One region of the Bradyrhizobium sp. CCBAU 051011 genome, then DNA from elsewhere that is predicted to be linked to it. Evidence: predicted binding sites of a transcription regulator. Region 1 holds the regulator's gene; each other region holds the start of a gene.

Region 1 (7,237 bases):
GGCCCTTGGAGAATTGATAGCGGCGCACGACCTTGATCACGCCTTCCATCGCCTCGGCGCCCGAATTGCAGAAAAACACCAGGTCGGCAAAGCTCTGCTCGCACAGCCGCGCGGCCAGCTTCTCGCCATCGGGCGACTTGAACAGGTTCGACATGTGCCAGAGTTTCGTCGCCTGTTCCTGCAGCGCCTTGATCAGATGCGGATGGCAGTGACCCAGCGCATTCACCGCGACGCCCGAGGTGAAATCGAGATAGCGCTCGCCATTGGTTGCGGTCAGCCAGCAGCCCTCGCCGCTTTCGAAGCCGAGATCGACCCTGGCGAAGACGGGAAGCAGATGCGACGTGGCGCTATTGGTCATGGCAATCACAAAAGGTTTGCACTGAAGGTTGACCGGCCGGGGACACGCAGGCAGTGGCGCGAACGCGGCAGCAGCCGGTCTGGCGAAAACGAAACGTGCCGCCTCTTAAGGGCGGCACGTGAGAGGTATTCTATGTCGGCCGGGAGCGCTGTCAACACGCCACGGAACGGCCTTTCCTGCAGTGCAAGATGCCAAAATCCGTAGGATTGCGGTGTGGTGGAAAACACGCAGTGAAACGCCTAGATGTCAGAAGATGTGGACGTTGGGGCGCGGACTCTTGCGCCCGAGTCACGCCATATTGTAGCGTTTGGGCTGTCGGGTACGACATCTCGTGCGGCAGTTCTGATCCCTAAGAGTCCATTTGTGCAGGCGTAAACGTTCGGGCGCGGTTAACGCGCCCGGCGAGGGCTAAGGGATTCTGACCGCAGGGATTTTTGAGACGAATGACATCGCCCGCGCTGCCCTCGATTGGCCGGCGCGATGCGAAGGGAAGATTACGATGACGGTTTTGACCTGGTCCGACGATCGCGTCGAGCAGCTGAAGAAGCTCTGGGAAGCCGGATTGTCCGCGAGCCAGATTGCCGCGGAACTCGGAAATGTGACGCGAAACGCCGTAATCGGCAAAGTGCACCGGCTGGGCCTGTCCGGCCGAGCCAAGAGTCCCTCCTCGGCCGCTCCGCGGCAGCGCAAGGCACGCCCCGCCGCCCAGCAGATGATGCGGGTGTCGCGCCCGGTCTCGCGCGGCAACACCGCGCTGGCGCACGCTTTCGAGGTGGAGATCGAGGCCGATCCGGTCGCCTTCGACAATGTAGTGCCGATGAGCCAGCGGCTGTCGCTGCTCGAACTGAACGAGGCGACCTGCCACTGGCCGGTCGGCGATCCTTCGAGCCCGGAATTCTTCTTCTGCGGCGGCAAGGCGCTCAGCGGCCTGCCCTACTGCGCGCATCACTCGCGCGTGGCGTATCAACCGGCCGCCGATCGGCGGCGGCAGCAGCCGAAGCAGACGAGGTAAGGCGCGCTCATTTGCGCGAGACGTAAGCGCTCCGCGCAAGGTGCGCTCCCTCGCCCCGCTCTTGCGGGGCCACGACGAGCGAAGCTCGCGCTGAGAGGGTTGGGGTGAGGGACTCTGTCCGCGATTGTGGTCTATCGATAGACCTGTGCCCCCTCACCCGGATCGCCGATGCGGCAACCACCGTCATTGCCAGCGACAAACGCCGAAGCTTTTGCGCAAGGGAACGAAAGCGACGAAGCAATCCATACTTGCCGCGTGGCACTATGGATTGCTTCGCTTCGCTTCGCTCGCAATGACGATGAGAGAGCTGCCGCTTTGCCGGGGACGACGGTGGAGTTTGCGCGGATGATAGCGAAGCCTTACGGCTCCACCTTGGCAAACCGGTCATCCAGCGCATAACCGGCGCCGCGCACGGTACGGATCGGGTCCTGCTCGCGGCCGGGGTTGAGCAGCTTGCGCAGGCGGCCGATGTGGACGTCGACGGTGCGTTCGTCGATATAGATGTCGCGGCCCCAGACGCTGTCGAGCAATTGCTCGCGGCTGAACACGCGGCCGGGATGTTCGAGGAAAAATTCCAGCAGGCGATATTCGGTCGGGCCGAGGTCGATCTGGCGGCCGGAGCGCGCGACGCGGCGTTTCTCGCGGTCGAGTTCGATGTCGCCATAGGTCAGCACGGTAGCGAGCCGCTCCGGGCTTGCCCGACGCAACAGGCCTTTCACCCGCGCCAGGAGTTCCGGCACCGAGAACGGCTTGACGATGTAGTCGTCGGCACCGGTCGCAAGCCCCCGCACCCGCTCGCTCTCCTCGCCGCGCGCGGTCAGCATGATGATCGGTAGTTGCTTGGTTTCGGGGCGAGCGCGCAGGCGGCGGCACAGCTCGATGCCGGAGAGGCCCGGCAGCATCCAGTCGAGCACGACGAGGTCGGGCACGCGCTCCTTCAGCCGCGTATCGGCGTCGTCGCCGCGGCCTACGGTCTCGACCTCATAGCCTTCAGCGTCGAGGTTGTAGCGCAACAGCGTGGTCAGCGCTTCCTCGTCCTCGACCACCATAATGCGTGCGCTCATCCTTTTCTTGCCTCTTCTGTCTGACGCGTTTTCTTCACGCGAACCGGCCTCCACTTCGCTCGAAAACGCTACGTCAACTATTCGGCACGGTCGTAGCAAACGTCGTCATGTCGCCCTTCGGGCGCTTGTCGAGCATCTGCTGTCCCTCGATCATGTAGAACACGGTTTCGGCGATGTTGGTCGCGTGGTCGCCGATCCGCTCAATATTCTTGGCGCAGAACATCAAATGAATGCAGAACGAGATGTTGCGCGGGTCTTCCATCATGTAGGTGAGAAGTTCGCGGAACAGCGAGGTGCAGATGGCGTCGACTTCCTCGTCGCCTTTCCAGACCGCCATTGCCGCCGGCAGGTCGTGCGCGGCATAGGCGTCCAGCACCGACTTGACCTGCGTTTGCACCAGATCGGTCATGTGTTCGAGGCCGCGCATCAGCTTCAGCGGCTGGAAATCGTTCTCCAGGGCCGCGACCCGCTTGCCCATGTTCTTGGCGAGATCGCCGATCCGCTCCAGATCGGTGGCGACGCGCATGGCGCCGACGATTTCGCGCAAGTCGATCGCCATCGGCTGGCGGCGGGCGATGGTCAATACCGCTCGCTCCTCGATCAAATGCTGCAGGCGGTCGATCTCGACATCGGTTGCGACGACGCGCTTGCCGAGTGCGACGTCGCGGCGGACCAGCGCGTCGACAGATTCGGTGATCATGCGTTCGGCCAGGCCGCCCATCTCCGCGACCAGGCGGGTGAGTTCCTGAAGGTCGCTGTCGAACGCCTTGGCGGTGTGCTCGGAAGCCATGTCTTGTCTCCTCAGCCGAACCGGCCGGTGATGTAATCCTGGGTGCGTCGGTCGCTCGGCGAAGTGAAGATCTTGTTGGTGTCGTCGAATTCGATCAGCTCGCCGAGATACATGAAGGCGGTCTTGTCGGAGACGCGCGCCGCCTGCTGCATATTATGGGTGACGATGGCGATGGTGTAGTCCTCCGCCAGTTCCTGAATCAGTTCCTCGATCTTGGCGGTCGAGATCGGGTCGAGCGCCGAACAGGGTTCGTCAAACAGGATTACCTCGGGCCTGACAGCGACCGTGCGGGCGATGCAGAGCCGCTGCTGCTGGCCGCCGGACAGCGAGAGGCCGGAGGCGTTCAGCTTGTCCTTGACCTCGTTCCACAGCGCGCCGCCGCGCAGCGCCTTCTCGACCCGGCCGTCCATTTCCGACTTCGAGATCTTCTCATAGAGGCGGATGCCGAAGGCGATGTTTTCGTAGATCGTCATCGGGAACGGCGTCGGCTTCTGGAACACCATGCCGACGCGGGCCCGCAGCAAATTGAGGTCGAGCTTGGGGTCAAGGATGTTGGTCTGGTCGAGCATCAGCTGACCGGTCGCCTTCTGGCCGGGATAAAGGTCGTACATCCGGTTGAAGATCCGCAGCAGCGTGGACTTGCCGCAGCCGGATGGGCCGATGAAGGCGGTGACGCGGTGGGTGCCGAGCGTCAGGTTGATGTTCTTCAGCGCGTGATGTTCGCCATAGTAGAAGTTCAGGCCGCGGGCGGTCACCTTCGGCGCGGCCTCGGGCAGCGCTACCTGCGGAACGGGCCCGCTCGCGGAACTCACGGATACGGAGAGATCGGTCATTTGGATGTCCTCTCGGCGCCAAGAATGCGCGCGCCAATATTCAGGGCAAGTACGGTGAGCGTGATCAGCAGGGCCCCGGCCCAGGCGAGCTGCTTCCAGTAGGCATAGGGGCTCTGGACGAAGTTGTTGATGGTGACCGGCAGGTTCGCCATCGTCTTGGTCATATCCAGGCTGAAGAACTGGTTGGACAGCGCGGTGAACAGCAGCGGCGCGGTTTCGCCGGCGACGCGGGCGGTGGCCAGCAGGACGCCGGTGATCAGGCCGGCGCGCGCGGCGCGGTAGGCGATCCGCCGGATCACCAGCGAGCGCGGCATGCCGAGCGCGGACGCCGCCTCGCGCAAGGGATTGGGCACCAGGCCGAGCATGTCCTCGGTGGTGCGGACCACCACCGGGATCACGATCACGGCGAGCGCCAGACAGCCGGCGAAGGCCGAGAAGCCGCCCATCGGCACCACGATGGCGCCGTAGATGAACAGGCCGATGATGATCGACGGCGCGCTCAGCAGGATGTCGTTGATGAAGCGGATCACCGAGGTGAGCTTGTCGTGCTTGCCGTATTCGGCGAGATACGTACCTGCGAACAGGCCGAGCGGCGCGCCGATGCCGACCCCGATCACGGTCATCATGATCGAGCCGATGATGGCGTTGCGCAAGCCGCCATCGGTCGAACCCGGCGGCGGCGTATCCTGGGTGAAGACGGCGAGATTGAGCCCGGTGACGCCGTTGTAGAACAGCGTGAACAGGATCAGCGCCAGCCAGGTCACGCCGAACAACGCGGCGCCCAGGCAAAGGAACTTGACGATGATGTTGTTGCGGCGGCGGGATACGTAAATCGGATTCATGATCTCAGTTCCCCGCTTTCTTTTCCAGCCGCATCAGCATCAGCCTTGCGGCAGCAAGAACGAAGAACGTCAGCACGAACAGCAGCAAGCCAAGCAGGATCAGGCCGGATTGATGTAGCCCGTCGCTCTCGGCGAATTCGGAAGCGATGGCGGCGGATATCGTGGTGCCCGGCGCGAAGATCGAGGACTGGATCTTGAACGAATTGCCGATGATGAAGGTCACCGCCATGGTCTCGCCGAGCGCGCGGCCGAGCGCCAGCATGATGCCACCGATCACTCCGACTCGGGTGTAGGGGATCACCACGTTGCGAACGACTTCCCAGTTGGTACACCCCACCCCGTAGGCGGCCTCTTTGAGCACCGGCGGGACCGTCTTGAAGACGTCGACCGAGATCGCGGTGATGAAGGGCAATACCATGATCGCCAGAATCAATGACGCGTTGAACAAGCTGAGATAGGACGGCGGACCAGCGAAGATCGTCCCCAGCACGGGAACGCCGTCGAACACGCTGATCATCAACGGCTGGAAGGTGTTGGCCAGGAACGGGCCCAGCACGAAGAAACCCCACATGCCGTAGATGATGGAGGGAATGCCGGCCAGCAGTTCGATGGCAAGTCCGATCGGACGGCGCAGCCAGATCGGACAGATCTCGGTGAGGAAAATCGCGATGCCGAGGCCGACGGGAATGGCGATCATCATCGCGATCACGGAGGTGATCAGCGTGCCATAGATCGGGCCGAGCGCGCCCAACACCGGCGGATCGGCCGAGGGCGCCCAGCGTTGCGTCCACAGGAAGGCTGCGCCATATTCACGGATGGCGGGCCAGGCGCCAACAATGAGCGAAATGATGATGCCGCCGAGGATGAGCAGAACCGAGATCGCGCAGGCGCGCGTGATCCAGTAGAAGGTGACGTCGCCGAGCTTGAACGCGCTGAGAGCCCTCGCGCGATCATAGGGCCCAGCAGCATCCATTACGTCGCTATCAACCGTCATTTCTGCCACGCCAATCCCCTGTACTTATAGCCCAATGACCCGGACTTCGGTGCACGGCTTTTTCGGCTCGCGCTTTGTTCTTGCCTCTCCTGTCCCGAGAGGGGTGCTCAACCCGGGGCATCCCGGGTTGAGCGATCGTGTAGCGAAGTGCTGGACCGATCAGCTCTTGATCTCGGACGACCAGGTCTTTTCGATCTGCTTGACCACCGAGTCCGGCATCGGGATGTAGTCGAGCTCTTCGGCCATCTTGTCGCCCTTCTCAAACGCCCATTTGAAGAACTTGATGGCCTCCTGGGACGCCGCCTTGTCGGTCGCATCCTTGTGCATCAGGATGAAGGTCGCGCCGGTGATCGGCCACGACGCATCGCCGGGCTGGTCGGTCAGGATGACGAAGTAGTTCTTGGCGCCGGCCCAATCGGCATTGGCGGCCGCGGCCTGGAATGCGCCAATCGTCGGCTGCACGGTCTTGCCGGCCTTGTTGATGACAGCACCGTAGGTCAGCTTGTTCTGCTTGGCATAGGCGTACTCGACATAGCCAATCGAGTTCTTGGTCTGACTGACATTGCCGGCGACGCCTTCGTTACCCTTGGCGCCAACGCCCGTCGGCCACTCAACCGCGGTACCGGCACCGGCCTTCGCCTTCCACTCGGCATTGGTCTTCGAGAGATAGTCGGTCCAGATGAACGTGGTGCCGGAGCCGTCCGAACGGCGCACCACCGTGATCGCGTCGGAGGGCAGCTTGACCTTAGGATTGAGCTTAGCGATCGCGGGATCGTCCCACTTCTTGATCTTGCCGAGATAGATGTCGCCGAGGAGCTCGCCGGAGAACACCAACTCACCCGGCTTGATGCCCTCGAGGTTCACGACCGGCACCAGCGCGCCCATCGCCTGCGGCCACTGAATCATGCCGTCCTTTTCAAGCTGCTCCGGCTTCAGCGGCATATCGCTGGCGCCGAAGGTCACGGTCTTGGCCTGGATCTGCTTAATGCCGGCGCCAGAGCCGATCGACTGATAGTTCAGACCGTTGCCGGTCTCCTTCTTGTAGGCATCAGCCCACTTCGAATAGAGCGGGAAGGGGAAGGTCGCGCCCGCGCCGGTGATATCGGCAGCGAAGGCCGACGTCGAAGCGGCGACCAGGCCGGCAGCGACGATAGCTTTCATGAAATTCATGGTTGGTCTCCATCTGGTGAGCGAAGCGCCAATGCGCCCGATCGCGCTCACGCACCGTCCATCTAGGGGCGGTCGATAGAGCTTTTACGAAGGTTCGATGACAGTTGGATGACAGTTCTAAGCGATTGAAATCGCTTAGATTCAATGCGCTACAGGGGTTTTCGCCTGGGGAAA
Region 2 (7,237 bases), 2.1 Mb from region 1:
AGGTGCCGCGGCCGTCTTCCTTGGCGCGATAGAGCGCGAGATCGGCCTTCTTGAGCAGCTCGTCGGGATTCTTGCCGTCTTCCGGCGCCAGCGAAATGCCGATGCTGACGCCGATGACGAGCTGGTGGCCGGCGATCTCGTAAGGCGCGGAAACCTGCTCGACGACGTGGCTGGCGAGCAAGGCGACGGCGGACGGATCGCAATCGTTGCAGAACTGCACAATGGCGAATTCGTCTCCGCCGAGCCGCGCCACTGTGTCGTTCTCACCGATGCATGCGCCGAGACGGCGGGCGACTTCCTTCAATAGCGCGTCGCCAACGGGATGACCGAGCGAATCGTTGATGTCCTTGAAGTGGTCGAGGTCAAGACAGAGCACCGCGAGCTGATCGCTGCGCTTGGCGAGCCGCAACGCCTTTTCGAGCTGCTCGCGGAATAGTATCCGGTTCGGCAGATTGGTCAGCGCGTCATGGCGCGCCATGTGGGAAATCTGTTCCTGGGCCTGCTGCCATTCGGTGATGTCTTCGAAGGTAGCGACCCATCCGCCGCCGTTCTTGGGCTGATCGACCACGCGGATCGACCGTCCATTGCGGGTCAACGTCCTGGTCACGCTGTCGCCGGCCCTGGCGGCGGCAATCACGCTGGCGACGAACTGATCGGGATCACCGTCCCAGCGATTGAGCGCCTTCTGCTGCCGAAGCACGTCGAGCAGCAAACGGCCTTGAAGAGCCATGCCGGTGCGCCCCATCATTTCGGCATAGCGTTGATTGTTGAGCAGGATGCGGCCATCCGCATCGAACATGCAAAGTCCCTGCGACATGTTGTCGAGCGCGGTATCGAGCAGGACTTTCTGACTATGGAGTTCGCCCTTGGCGCGGCGGTCGATCATCGCCGCCAGCAGCGACAGGCCGAGGATGGCGAATGCCGCGACCGCCGTCAGGAACGATAGCGCGGTCGGGGAAATCGACATCGTGTCGGAGCCGAGAGTCGGATCCGGAATCAACGTGACCGCGCCCATCGCCGTGAAATGATGCGAGACGATGGCAACCGTCAGCAGCCCGGTGGCGGCCATGGTATGGACCGGATTGTCACGGCGTATCGCGACAAGAAGCGCGATGGCCGCGAACAGGCTGCCAAACACGATCGAGGCCAGCACGAGGCCGTGCGACCATACAATGAACGCCGGCAGCTCGAGCGCTGCCATGCCGGTATAGTGCATCGCTGCGACACCGCCGCCGATGACGGCGCCGCCAAGGCCAACCACCCACCGACGTGAACTGGATAACGCAATGCAAAGACCGGTGGCCACGATGGCTATCGCGAAGACCAGCGACAACAAGGTGACGGGTATGCTGTATCCGGCACCCGCGCCCGGATCGTAAGCCAGCATCGCGACGAAATGAGTGGCCCAGATTCCGCAGCCTCCGACAGCCGCGTCGAGACCGATCCAGACTGCGCGCGTCCGGCCGCGCGATGCCCTGGCGCGATGAAACAGGCTTATGGCGACAGCGCTGGCGAGCCAGCAGATGGTGCCTGCCAATACGACCAGGCGCCAATCATGTTCAGTGGTGAGGCAAGTTAAGACGCGGTACATTACAGACTCCCCCAGCGGTCTGTAACAACGGTCCCATTCGTATATTTGGAGTAACCACCTCAATCCGGAGTGGGCGGATGGTGAACAAACGTTTTGGAACTCAACCGGCCGCAGCCTGCCGATGGTTAACGGGCGTTAGCAAGCACCACTGCTGCAGCGGGGCCCGAAAAGCGGCCCGGATCTGAGGTGAGCGTTGCGCATGGGTCACCCTTCAGGGCGCCCATGCCGCTCAAACAGGTCCGTTTCGATATAACACTTCAACGGATATCGAAGTATGGATGCTGTCAGCCGCCTGCGCGAGAAAAACGCCGCGCGAGATATTCTTCCCGCGCGGCGATTTGCCTCAACCAGGGCGACGATCAGCTTGCGGCGCGCAGGTTGACCTTGCCTTCCGCCAGCGAGGTCAGCTTCTTGTCGGTCGTCTTTTCCTCGTCGAGCGTCTGCTGCAGGATGCTGGCGCAATCGTTGCGCCCAAGCTGCCGCGCCCACGCAATCAGGCTGCCGTAGCGGGTAATTTCATAGTGCTCGGCGGCCTGCGCGGCGTTGATCAGCGCTGCATCCAGCACAGCCTTGTCTTCGACCTCGGCCGCAACTTCATCGGCTTCCTCGATGATGCCGTCGATGGCCGGGCAATCGACCGCCTTCACCTCGGCGCCGTGCATGCGGAACACCTCTTCCAGGCGCTGTACATGCGTCCTGGTTTCGTCGAGATGTGTCAAAAAGCCCTGCTTTAGCTGCTTGTCGGTGGCCTTTTCGGCCATTTTTGGCAGCGCCTTCACGAGTTGTTTCTCGGCGTAATAGATGTCCTGCAATTGGTGGATGAACAGGTCGTTCATGGTCTTGATGTCTTTGGTGAAGAGTCCCATTGCCGTCGTCCTCCGTTTGGAACACGCGGGTGCACGGCCTGGTTTTTGGCCCCGTCGCGCGCTTCGTGTTCGATGCTGATGGAGGCTAACCGGCTCGCGAATGCGATGTTCCTAATCGCCCCGAAAACGTCGCGATGGAACGCTGGAAACGCTGGAACGCCGCGGACAAAAACAGCACCGCGGAAACGGACCTCATTGCGACTCAAAATCGTTAACGCGGCGACATATGTAGGGCGTATGACAAAGACGGCGAGCGAAGCCAAAAGGCATGCTTGTCAAGGGCTGCACAACGGTCCGGTTTTGGCTTATGGGTTGCGCGCACGGTGCCCTCTGCCCGTCGACTGTCACGTGCCGTGACAGGCCCACCTTTACCTATTGCCGCCCCGCCGGGAGGATGAATGCATCGGCTGCTGACCGCGCTCGGGCGCGGCTTCAAGGAGAAGATCGGCTGGAAACGGCTAGGAATCGCTGCGAGTCTTCTCATCATAGCTCTTGCGATCACCCATCTGGTTCGCACCCTCAAGGGTGTCGATACCGGGGTGATTCTGACTGCGCTGACCGAAATCGCGCCGCATCGCATCGCGCTGGCGGCGCTGTGCGTGGTCGGTGCGTTCTGCACGCTCACTTTCTATGATTTCTTCGCATTGCGAACCATTGGCAAGAATCACGTCCCTTACCGCATCGCCGCGCTGTCGAGCTTCACCAGCTACACCATCGGCCACAATATCGGCGCCACCGTCTTTACCGGCGGCGCGATCAGGTTCCGGATTTATTCCGACTACGGCCTGACGGCGATCGATGTCGCAAAAATCTGCTTTCTCTCGGGCCTCACCTTCTGGCTCGGCAATCTGTTCGTGCTCGGCTGCGGCATGGCCTGGCATCCCGAAGCGGCATCGGCGATGGACCTGCTGCCGCCGGCGATGAACCGGCTGATCGCGATCGGCTGCCTGGCCGGCATCGCGGCGTATTTCGTCTGGTTGCTGATGGGCAAGGGCCGCCGCGAGCTCGGGCAGAATGGCTGGAAAGTCGTATTGCCCTCGGCGCGACTGACGCTGCTGCAGGTCCTGATCGGCGTCGTCGATCTCGGCTTCTGTGCGCTGGCGATGTATCTGTTGATGCCGATGTCGCCGCATATCGATTTCGTTTCGCTGGCGGTGGTGTTCATCCTGGCGACGCTGCTCGGCTTTGCCAGTCACGCGCCCGGCAGCATTGGCGTGTTCGACGCGGCGATGCTGGTGGCGCTGCCGCAGTTCGGCAAGGAACAATTGCTCGCGACGCTGGTGGTGTTCCGAATTCTATATTTCCTGATCCCGTTCGGCATCTCGATCTGGATCATGGGGACGCGCGAGCTCTGGCTCAGCGTGGTGCAGCCTTGGCTGGAACGCCGCCGGCTCAGCGAAGCCTGCACCGCCAAGGCCAGGGTGCGGCAACGTGTCGAGAGAGGCCAATCCCGCGGCCAGTAACGCCGTCGTTATCTGCGCCGTCTGGTCTTTTGGGCCGAAGCTGGCTCATTCTCTTATTTCCGCCTTACCGCTAACGTCAAACGACGCCATGGCTGGAATTCTCATACGTTCGATGATGTCGGTCGCGCTGATTGCCGCTGGGCTGGTCGGCATGTCCGCATCCGCTGCGCAGGCCCAGACCGCCGGCGGCTATGGGCCGCTGCAGATTTCCTGGGAAGTGCGCAACCGCTTCCGCCTGTTCCGCGAGGAGCGGGACTTCCTGCTGCACGCAGAAGCCGGGCGCGGCCGCAGCGTGCTGGCGTCGGAGCAGGTGCTGGCAATCCAGAGCGACGGTCGCGGCTGGGCGCGCAACACCGTGAACCGACTCTGTATCGATCTCGCCGGCCGCGTCAACGAACCCTGCAACCGCGACAACGTCAAGGAAAGCTATCTGACGCCGATCGATCATCCGGTCGTGATCCGTCTGACGGGCCCGGTGCCGGTCGGCGCCACCTGCGCCTGGACGGTGGACGACGGCGACGGCCCGCAGACTTCGACCTTTGACTGCGCCGAACCGGTCAATCTGCGGGTCCGCTATGGCCGCACCACAGTCGTGACCGCCGACATATCCAGTTCGGAAGGCACTCAGCGCGCTTTCACCGAGATCGCGGTGCGCGACATCTTCATCGCAGGCATCGGCGACAGCATCGCTTCCGGCGAAGGAAATCCGGACCGCCCGATTGCGCTCGCCGATGAAGGCTTTTGCTTCCGCTCCTATCTCGGAACGGCGGCTGCGCAATATTACCGGCCGAGCCGCGCCAGCTATAAAGGCGGGCGCGCCTGCGAGGCGCCTGATTCCCTCGCCGTCTGGCAGCGGCAGAGCGCGCTGTGGTTCAACCCTGCCTGCCACCGTTCGCTCTACAGCTATCAGACCCGGACCGCACTGGCGCTCGCCATCAGATATCCGCACATCGCGGTGACTTATCTGCCGCTGGCCTGCACCGGCGCCACTATCGCCGATGGACTGTTCGGCTCGCAGCGCGCCCGCGATTGCCTGCCGTCGAAAGCGGGCGGCGCATGTCAGGGCACCGTGAACGGACAACTGGCCGAGTTGCGCGAAGCCGTCACCGCCGCAAAGCGCCGGCAGTCGGACCGTCAGCTCGACCTGGTGCTGTTGTCGATCGGCGCCAACGACATCTATTTCTCCGGCCTCGTCGCCGACGTCATCGTGGACACCGCGACCGAACGCGCGCTGTTTCGGCGCAGCGGCGTGATGGCTTCGGTCGACGATGCACGCAGCGCCATGGCGCGGGATCTGCCGCAGGGCTTTGCCAAGCTGCGCGAGGCGCTCAAGCCCCTTGTCGGTGGCGACCTGTCGCGGGTCGTCTACACCTCCTACGCCAATCCGACGCTTGTGAATGGCGGTGCTCCCTGCCCCGGCGGACGCGGCGGCTTCGACATTCATCCCTCCTTCAATGCCCAGCCGCAGCGGCTGACCGCCGTGTCAAACTTCGTCGAAAACGAATTCCTGCCGCAGCTACGAGGGCTGGCGCTCTGCGAGGGCGGCATCTTGTGCCGCAATCCGCGCACCGACCGCATGACCTTCGTCGACAGCCATCAGGCCGCTTTTGCCAGCCACGGCTTCTGCGCGCGCGCCGAAAGCGATCCCGAATTCGACCGGCAGTGCTTTTCGGCGAAGGGCGACAGCTTCGATCCCGATATCGTCACGGCCGCCAACCAGCCGATGCTGTGCGGCCGCAGCGCCGGCGAGTACCGCGCCTATCTGCCGCGCGCGCGCTGGATCCGCGATGCCAATGACAGCTACTTCGCCGCGATGACCTATCCGCAAGGCCTGCCGACGTCGCAGCAGCCGTCCGATATCCATGACGCAACTTGGGGCGTGTTGTCGGCGGTCTATGGCGGCGCGGTGCATCCGAGCGCCGAGGGCCATGCTGCAATGGCGGATGCAGCCGTGCCGGCCGCCGCCGCCGTGCTGCAGCTCGATGCGGCGGTGCCTGAAGTCACTTCGCAGCCGATCGCGCCACCGGCACAGATGCAAAATGCGCCGCGGCCGCCGGGCCGCAGCGGCGGGCTGTACTAGCAAGGCGACATCGCTTCGCAGCGCGTTTGCTATTTGGCAGGCGCGGGTGCCGCAGGCACCGGAGTGGTGGCCTTCTTGACGGCCGGAGCCTTCGCCGGTGGTTGTTTCATCGCCGCGGCGTGCGCCGGCAGATATTTGGCGATGATCGCAGGATCGACTTGCGCCAGCGTCGTGTCCGGCAAGCGGTTCCAGACCTCATCCTTGCCCAGCAGCGAGATGCCGAGATAACCGCGCATCGTCAGCGTCTGCCCGTCGGGACTGAGCGTCATCTTGGCTTTGTAGATCTTGCCATCGCGCGGATCGAGCACGTTGCCGTTCTCGTATTTCAGGCCCTCCCGCTTCATGTCGCGGATGAAGGAGAGCCCGAGCCACGGCGCATCCTTGCGATCGTCGGTGCATTTCGCGCAGGTCGGATTGGGCGGATCGCCGGGCTGGAGAAAGAGCTTGGCGAACACGCCTTCGAACAGGCCGTTGCGATCGACCACCAGGAACCATCCGACCGGCTTGCCCTTCTCGACCTTCTCCCACAGCCCCGCCGCGGAAGGCTCCGCCGGCTGCGCGGCGAGCTCGCCGGTGAAGGCGAGACCGATCACGATCGAGAGCACCAGTTGAAATCCGGTCAGCTTGCGCATCGTCATCACCTGATCAATTCCCTAAATGAATGGCCGCAGACTAAGGCCATTTCGCGGAGGGTTCCAGTCGCGATCGTCGCCCCAACCAAGCACCGCGCCTAACATTTTTGGGAACTCAGGTGACCCCGAGCTTTTTCTGCAGGCTCGACGACGAGGTGGTGTACTGGAACACCAGCCGCTTGTCCGGATAGACGTAGCGGTGCGCCTTCTGCGCCATCAGCGCGCCCTCGTGGAATCCGGACAGGATCAACTTGAGCTTGCCGGGATAGGTGTTGATGTCGCCGATCGCGAAGATGCCGGGAACGTTGGTCTCGAACGCCGCGGTGTCGACCGGCACCAGATTGTTCTCCAGCGCGACGCCCCAGTTCGCGACGGGACCGAGCTTCATGGTCAGCCCGAAGAACGGCAGCATCGTATCGCACTCGATTTTCGAGATCGCGTTGTCGTTGCCCTTCATCACGGCGCCAGACAGCTTGCCGCCCTCGCCTTCGAGCGACGTCACCTGACCGATCTTCAAATCCATCTTGCCGCTCGCGACCAGCGCGCGCATCTGCTCGACGCTGTGGGGCGCAGCACGGAAATCGTCGCGCCGGTGCAAGAGCGTC
Region 3 (7,237 bases), 350 kb from region 1:
TCAAGGCGCTGGGCGCCACAGGGCGCGACGTCTTCACGATCTATCTGACGCAGGTGGTCCTGCTCGCCGCGGTCGGTTCGGTGATCGGGCTGGCGGCCGGCGCGGCTCTGCCGTTCCTCATCGTCGGGGTGTTCGGCAAGCTGCTCCCGCTGCCGGTGATCCCCGCCCTGCATCCGGACGAACTGGCGCTGTCGTTCGTCTACGGCCTGCTCACCGCGCTCGCCTTCGGACTATGGCCGCTCGGCCGGGTGCACGACGTGCCGGTCGCCGCGCTGTTTCGCGAGGAAGTCGCGCGCGAATGGCACCGGCCGCGCTGGGCTTATCTCGCGCTGATGGCCGCGGTGATCGTGCTGCTGGTCGCCGTCGCCATCGGGCTTTCCTATGACAAACGGGTTGCGGCGGTGTTCGTCGTATCCTCGGTGGCGGTATTCGCGCTGCTGCGCGGCGTCGCCGCCGGGCTGATGGCGCTGGCACGCCGAATGCCACGAAGCCGCATCACCATGCTGCGGCTGGCGATCGCCAACGTCTACCGGCCCGGCGCGCTGACGCCCTCGGTCGTGATGTCGCTCGGCCTCGGGCTCGCGGTGCTCGTCACCATCACCCAGATCGACGGCAATCTGCGCCGGCAATTCCTGGCCGCGCTGCCGGAACGCGCGCCCTCGTTCTACTTCATAGACATCCCGACTGCCGATGCCGACCGCTTCGGCGCCTTCCTCAAGCAGGTCGCGCCGCAATCGACGGTTGAGGACGTGCCGATGCTGCGAGGACGCATCGTCGCGGCCCGCGGCGTCAAGGCAGACGAGCTCAATCCGTCGCAGGAGTCCGAGTGGGTGTTGCAGAGCGACCGCGGCCTGACCTACACCAACGAAGTTCCCAAGGGCTCGAAGGTGGTCGAAGGCGAATGGTGGAGCGCGGACTATAAGGGGCCGCCGCTGGTCTCGCTGGAGAAGAAGATCGCCGACGGGCTGAAGCTCAGAATAGGCGACGAGATCGTCGTCAACGTGCTCGGCCGCGACATTCCGGCCCGGATCAGCAATCTCCGCAACGTCGACTGGCAGGGGCTCGGCATCAATTTCGTGCTGGTGTTCTCGCCCAACGCGTTCAAGGGCGCGCCGCACAGCCATGTCGCGACCCTGTCGGAGGTCCACCCGGATCCGGCGGGCGACGCGCGAATCATCAAGCAGGTGGCGGACGCCTTTCCGATGGTGACCAGCGTGCGGGTCCGCGAAGCGCTGGAAACCGTCGGCACCGTCGTCACCAACCTCGTGCTCGCCATCCGCGGCGCCAGCGCCGTGACGCTGATCTCGGCGATCCTGGTGCTGGGCGGCGCGCTGGCCGCAGGCCACCGCCACCGGGTCTATGACGCGGTGATCCTGAAGACGCTGGGCGCAACCCGGGCACGGCTGCTCGGCGCCTACGCACTGGAATACCTGATGATCGGCCTTGCCACCGCGGTATTCGGCGTCATCGCTGGCTCGATCGCAGCGTGGCTGATCGTGACCCGGCTGATGACGTTGAGTTTCATCTGGCAAGCCGGCAGCGCGGCTGGCGTGGTCATAGCCGCCCTGATCGTCACGGTGGGGCTGGGGCTCGCCGGGACGTTGCTGGCGCTGAACCAGAAGCCCGCCAGCGTGTTGCGGAATTTGTGACAATTTGTAGCGGCGGAAAGCCGGGTTAACGCAAGCTTTACGCGCAAATGGCGGGGAGAAGCGACATTCAGCCGCGCGTGGAAGCTTGCGTCGAATGTGTTAGTTTCCCACATACCAGCCAAGATCAGTGGCCGGGTTCATGACGTGAAATTAGCGTCGGCAGATCGGGACATCTGAGCTAAGAAATCTAACCGGCGCCGCAAACCCCTTGCGCTCCGCCGGGCAACCAACGGGAATTCGACCATGTCGGACCTAGACCGTAACTACGTATCTCCTTTCGGCCGGGCCGCCGGACGCGTTGACGCAGCGGCCGTCGATGCCGGTCTGCGCGCCTACATGCTGCGCATCTACAACTACATGAGCATCGGCCTGGCCATCACCGGCCTTGCGGCGCTCGGCGTCTACATGGCCGCCGTGACCACCGACCAGGCCGGCGCCGCCGCCCGGTTCGGCAACGCCTTCCTGACGCCGTTCGGCTACGCGATGTATGTCAGCCCGCTGAAGTGGCTGTTCATCCTCGCGCCGCTGGTCATGGTGTTCGCGATCTCGTTCGGCATCAACCGGCTGCGGCCCGCGACGGCACAATTGCTGTTCTGGGCGTTCGCGGCCCTGATGGGCATTTCGCTGTCGTCGATCTTCCTGGTGTACACCCACACCTCGATCGTGCGGGTGTTCTTCATCACCGCGGCGACCTTCGGCGCGCTGAGCCTCTACGGCTACACCACCAAGCGTGACATGAGCGGCATGGGGTCGTTCCTGTTCATGGGCTTGATCGGCGTCATCATCGCGAGCCTGGTCAACCTGTTCCTGGCGAGCTCGATGCTGCAGTTCATCGTCTCGGTGGTCGGCGTGCTGGTGTTTGCTGGCCTCACCGCCTGGGATACCCAGCGGCTGAAGAACGACTACATCTATGGCTACGCCTCCGAGGGCGGCGAGATAGCGGACAAGGCGGCGATTACCGGCGCACTGTCGCTCTATCTGAACTTCATCAACCTGTTCACGCTGCTGCTGCAGCTCCTCGGCCAGCGCGAATAAGCGCCCCCGATCAGGTTCACGAGTTGAAGCCCCGGCCTCGCGCCGGGGCTTTTCTTTTGATCCGTGATCGTCATGGCCGGGCCTCACCCGGGCCATGACGGAAAGAGCGTTGATCCAGAGCTGTCTGCTGGTATCTTTTTGCCATGCCCGCTTCTGAAACGTCCGCTCCTGAAATCCGGCCCGCCACCGAGGCCGACCTTCCTGCCATCACCGACATCTACGAGCACGCGGTGCGCTACGGCACCGCGACGTTCGAACTGATCCCGCCCGATCTCGCCGAGATGACCCGGCGGTTCAAAGTCCTGATGGATGGCGGCTTTCCCTATTTCACCGCCGCCGTCGAAGGCGAGGTGATCGGCTATGCCTATGCCGGCCCCTATCGGCCGCGGCCTGCCTATCGTTTCACGGTGGAGAACTCAATCTATCTGAAGCCCTCGACCCACCGCCGCGGCATCGGCCTGCAGCTGATGCAGCCGCTGATCGCCGAATGCGAGGCCCGCGGCTACCGGCAAATGATCGCCGTGATTGGCGATTCCGCCAACGCCGGCTCGATCGGCCTTCATACCAAATGCGGTTTCCAGATGATTGGGACGCATCGCAATGTCGGCCTCAAGTTCGGCCGCTGGCTCGACACCGTGATGATGCAGCGCACGCTCGGCGAAGGCGGCTCGACGGTGCCGAAGGATTGAGAAGGCTTCGTAGAAGCCCCGGATGGAGCGCAGCGCAATCCGGGACGATCTCGCAAGCGGATATGGTCTTCCCGGAGTTCGCGGAGCATGTCATCGGGCGCGCGTTCGCGCGACCCGTTGGCTCCATCCGGGCGACAGGATCCCGCCTAAACCAACGCCAGCTTGCGGTCGATCACCAAGAGTACGCGTTCGAGCTCGTGGCCGCGGCGCAGGATCAGCCCGGTCGCCGAGATCACGCTGTACATGCCCTGCTTGCGCGCGAGCCGCGGGTCCTTCTCGATGCGGTAAAGCGGGACTTCGGAAGCGCGGCGAAACACCGAAAACACCGCGCGGTCTTTCATGAAGTCGATGGCGTAGTCGCGCCATTCGCCGTCGGCGACCATGCGGCCATACAGATTGAGGATACGGTTGAGTTCGAGACGATTGAACGTGACCCGATTCGGCGGAGGAACTGCAGTGGCGGGGCGCGCCACTGCGCGGCTCGCGCTTGGATCGGTGTCCTCCGATATCGGGTTCATGGAGCGCCTCCTGTCATCCGACCGACATGATCGCGCTAACCGCGAAAAGCCGCAAGGGGGCTGGAAATGCGAGGAAACCGCATGGAACCGGCGAAATAACGGAAATACCGATCCCCGGGGATTCACGGGATCGTTAGCGGAATCTTATTGCTGCCCCACTTCCGCCAACCGCCTGCCCCGCTGGGTTGCGAGAAAACAATCCTGCGTTGGCCCGGTCCTTTCGGTTCCGGATTCCTCAGCCCCCAGCCCCCCGGGGCCGTCGGGATCGGGCCTGTTCGCAGAAGGGAGTTAATCCCGATACTGGGCCAACGAGAGTTGGTCCTTTTTCGTTTGTGGGCGGGCTTTCGTAAATGCCACGCTCAACTCTGGCTTCGCCGGCTGCAGCACAGCACCCAGTTTGAAATCCTCAGCATCGTAGCCCGGATGGAGCGCAGCGTAATCCGGGGATCATCACTGGCGGAGAAAGCTGTCCCGGATTGCGCTGCGCTCCATCCGGGCTACGGAAGCGCCAGCGTTAATCAGCGCAACGCGGTGTAGGCGGCGCCGAGCATCGCGCCCGGCTTGTCGCGACTGCCGTCCTGGACATAGACGACCGCACCGTCGACGCCGTCGCGGGAAATATTTTCCAGCGGAATGGTCCAGCTTCCCGAGCTTCCGTTCCAGTCGCCGACCTTCACCAGATTGCGCACCACGTTGTAGTAGGTGATCTGCTGGCCACGGTTCTCGCCGCGCCCGATCGAAATCGGTACCGCCTTCGAGACGGAGCAGAGCCAGATTTCGCCGCGGCCCGGCGTTGACACCTTGCTCGCATCGACCGAGACATTGAGCAGCTTGCCCGACAACGTCATCGTCACCGGCACCGACATCACGCCTTCGGTCTTGCCGGTCGTCTTGATGGCGCCTTCGATGGCGGCGCGATCGCTGCCGATCACTTGTGCGGAGCCGTTAACGATCATCTGCGGCGTGTAGAGGTTGCGATCGCCGCGCACATGCGAATAGGCTTTCTGACGCGCGCTGAAGCGCGAGTCTGCCAGCGTGTCCTTCCAGCCGAGATAATCCCAGTAGTCGACCGGCATGCTCAGCGCGATCACCGACGGATCCTTGGCCAGTTCGCCGACGATTTTGTCGGCCGGCGGACACGACGAACAGCCCTGCGAGGTGAACAGTTCAACGACGGCGCGCGGATCGGCATGAGCCGGGCGGATGACCGCGATGATTGCACAGACTCCGAGCGCTCCGGACCATCGCGAAATGTTGTAGGCCATCATCGCTGACATGCTGCGAACCGGCGGTAGTGTTTTCGATCCGTATTTATACGGGGCATCATTTGAGCTCCTGAAAGCGTGCCCCAGACGCGCGAAAGCGGCCTTGTCATAGGCCGCCTTCTTTCTTGTCGCCACTCACTTCGAAGTGAGGCACTGATCACAAATCCGCGTTAAGCCGCGAGTTTGCGCAGCACATAATGCAGAATGCCGCCGTTTCGGTAGTACTCGAGCTCGTCGAGGGTATCGATGCGGCACAGCAGCGGCACGCGCTGCAGCGAACCGTCGCCGGATACGATCTCGGCCGTCAGCGTCTGGCGCGGCTTCAGGTCGCCCTGCAGCCCCCGGATCGTCACCGTCTCGTCGCCCTTGAGGCCGAGCGATGTCCACGACGTGCCGTCCTCGAAGGTGAGCGGCAACACACCCATGCCGACCAGGTTGGAGCGATGGATGCGCTCGAAGCTCTGGCAGATCACGGCGCGAACGCCGAGCAGGCGGGTGCCCTTCGCGGCCCAGTCGCGCGAGGAGCCGTTGCCGTATTCGGCGCCGGCGAACACCACCAGCGGCACGCTCTCCTGCTGGTACTTCATCGCCGCGTCGTAGATCGACATCTGCTCGCCGTCGGGCCAGTGCTTGGTTAGTCCGCCCTCCGGAATATTCCCGTCGGCGCCCTTCAGCATGAAGTTCTTGATGCGGATGTTGGCGAAGGTGCCGCGCATCATGATCTCGTGATTGCCGCGCCGCGTGCCGTACTGGTTGAAGTCGGCGGGACGCACCTGGTGCTCACTGAGGAATTTTCCGGCCGGCGAGGTCAGCTTGATCGAGCCGGCCGGCGAGATATGGTCGGTGGTGATCTTGTCGCCGAACATCGCAAGAATCCGCGCGTCGACCACGTCGACCACGGGATCGGGCTGCTTCTTCATGCCCTCGAAGTAGGGCGGGTTCTGCACATAGGTCGACGACATGTTCCAGCGATAGGTCTCGCTGTCGGTGGTCTTGATCTTGCGCCAGTTGGTGTCGCCCTTGAACACGTCGGCATAGCGCTTCTTGAAGATCGTAGCTGTCACGAATTTCTTCATGAAGGCGTTGATCTCCTTCGTGGTCGGCCAGATGTCCTTCAGGTACACCGGCTTGCCGTCCTTGCCGGTGCCGATCGGCTCGACCGCAAGATCCTTGGTCACGGTGCCGGCCAGCGCATAGGCCACCACCAGCGGCGGCGAGGCCAGATAGTTCGCCTGCACGTCCGGCGAGACGCGACCTTCAAAGTTACGGTTACCCGACAGCACGGCCGCCGCAACGATGCCGTTGTCGTTGATCGACTTCGAAATCTCCTCCGGCAGCGGACCGGAATTGCCGATGCAGGTGGTGCAGCCGAAGCCGACCAGGTTGAAGCCGACCTTGTCGAGATCTTTCTGCAGACCCGAATTGGCGAGATATTCCGCGACCACCTGGCTGCCCGGGGCAAGAGACGTCTTCACCCACGGCTTGGCCGTCAACCCCTTGGCGGCGGCGTTGCGCGCCAGCAGGCCTGCGCCGATCAGGACGCTCGGGTTAGAGGTGTTGGTGCAGGAGGTGATCGCGGCGATCACGACGTCACCATGGCCGAGATCGAAATCGCGGTTCTCGACCGAATAGCGGTTATCGGCACCATCAGGCTTCTTGTACTCGCCGGCGAGCGCGGTGGCGAAGCCGGTGGAAACCGCGGGCAGCGCGACGCGGCCTTCGGGGCGCTTCGGGCCGGCCATCGACGGCACGACGTCCTTCAGATCGAGCGTCAGGGTTTCCGTGAACACCGGATCGGTCGATTTCGCCGTACGGAACAGGCCCTGCGCCTTGGCATAGGCCGCCACCAGCGCGACGCGATCAGCCTTGCGGCCGGAGGTCTTGAGATAATCGATGGTTGCGGCATCGACCGGGAAGAAGCCGCAGGTCGCGCCGTATTCCGGCGCCATGTTGCCGATGGTCGCCTTGTCCGCGACCGAGAGATAGTCGAGGCCGGGGCCGAAGAACTCGACGAACTTGCCGACCACGCCCTGCTTGCGCAGCATCTGCGTGACCGTCAGCACGAGGTCGGTCGCGGTGAC

The links. Region 1 encodes PhoB, which activates phosphate uptake and scavenging genes when phosphate is short. Its sites were predicted from a motif close to TGTCATNNANCTGTCAT; they were not measured.
Region 2: a site for PhoB is predicted at 2,684-2,700, ahead of ACH79_RS40785 (YbhN family protein). Genes of this name have one in related genera too.
Region 3: a site for PhoB is predicted at 3,903-3,919, ahead of ACH79_RS09700 (DUF2794 domain-containing protein). Genes of this name have one in related genera too.

Annotation. Positions count from the first base shown of each region.
Region 1 covers NZ_CP022222.1:1,699,371-1,706,607, forward strand. The annotation lists gene ACH79_RS08160 (aspartate aminotransferase family protein) at 1-358, opposite strand, end outside; gene ACH79_RS08165 (GcrA family cell cycle regulator) at 858-1,370, shown strand; gene phoB (phosphate regulon transcriptional regulator PhoB) at 1,730-2,434, opposite strand; gene phoU (phosphate signaling complex protein PhoU) at 2,508-3,224, opposite strand; gene pstB (phosphate ABC transporter ATP-binding protein PstB) at 3,236-4,057, opposite strand; gene pstA (phosphate ABC transporter permease PstA) at 4,054-4,899, opposite strand; gene pstC (phosphate ABC transporter permease subunit PstC) at 4,904-5,893, opposite strand; gene pstS (phosphate ABC transporter substrate-binding protein PstS) at 6,053-7,063, opposite strand; gene ACH79_RS08200 (ATP-binding protein) at 7,205-7,237, opposite strand, start outside.
Region 2 covers NZ_CP022222.1:8,659,152-8,666,388, forward strand. The annotation lists gene ACH79_RS40775 (EAL domain-containing protein) at 1-1,591, opposite strand, end outside; gene ACH79_RS40780 (ferritin-like domain-containing protein) at 1,951-2,457, opposite strand; gene ACH79_RS40785 (YbhN family protein) at 2,856-3,920, shown strand; gene ACH79_RS40790 (hypothetical protein) at 4,072-6,000, shown strand; gene ACH79_RS40795 (DUF2147 domain-containing protein) at 6,030-6,632, opposite strand; gene ACH79_RS40800 (NAD(P)/FAD-dependent oxidoreductase) at 6,748-7,237, opposite strand, start outside.
Region 3 covers NZ_CP022222.1:2,049,288-2,056,524, forward strand. The annotation lists gene ACH79_RS09685 (ABC transporter permease) at 1-1,649, shown strand, start outside; gene ACH79_RS09690 (Bax inhibitor-1/YccA family protein) at 1,893-2,684, shown strand; gene ACH79_RS09695 (GNAT family N-acetyltransferase) at 2,828-3,373, shown strand; gene ACH79_RS09700 (DUF2794 domain-containing protein) at 3,520-3,891, opposite strand; gene ACH79_RS09705 (thioredoxin family protein) at 4,410-5,168, opposite strand; gene acnA (aconitate hydratase AcnA) at 5,327-7,237, opposite strand, start outside.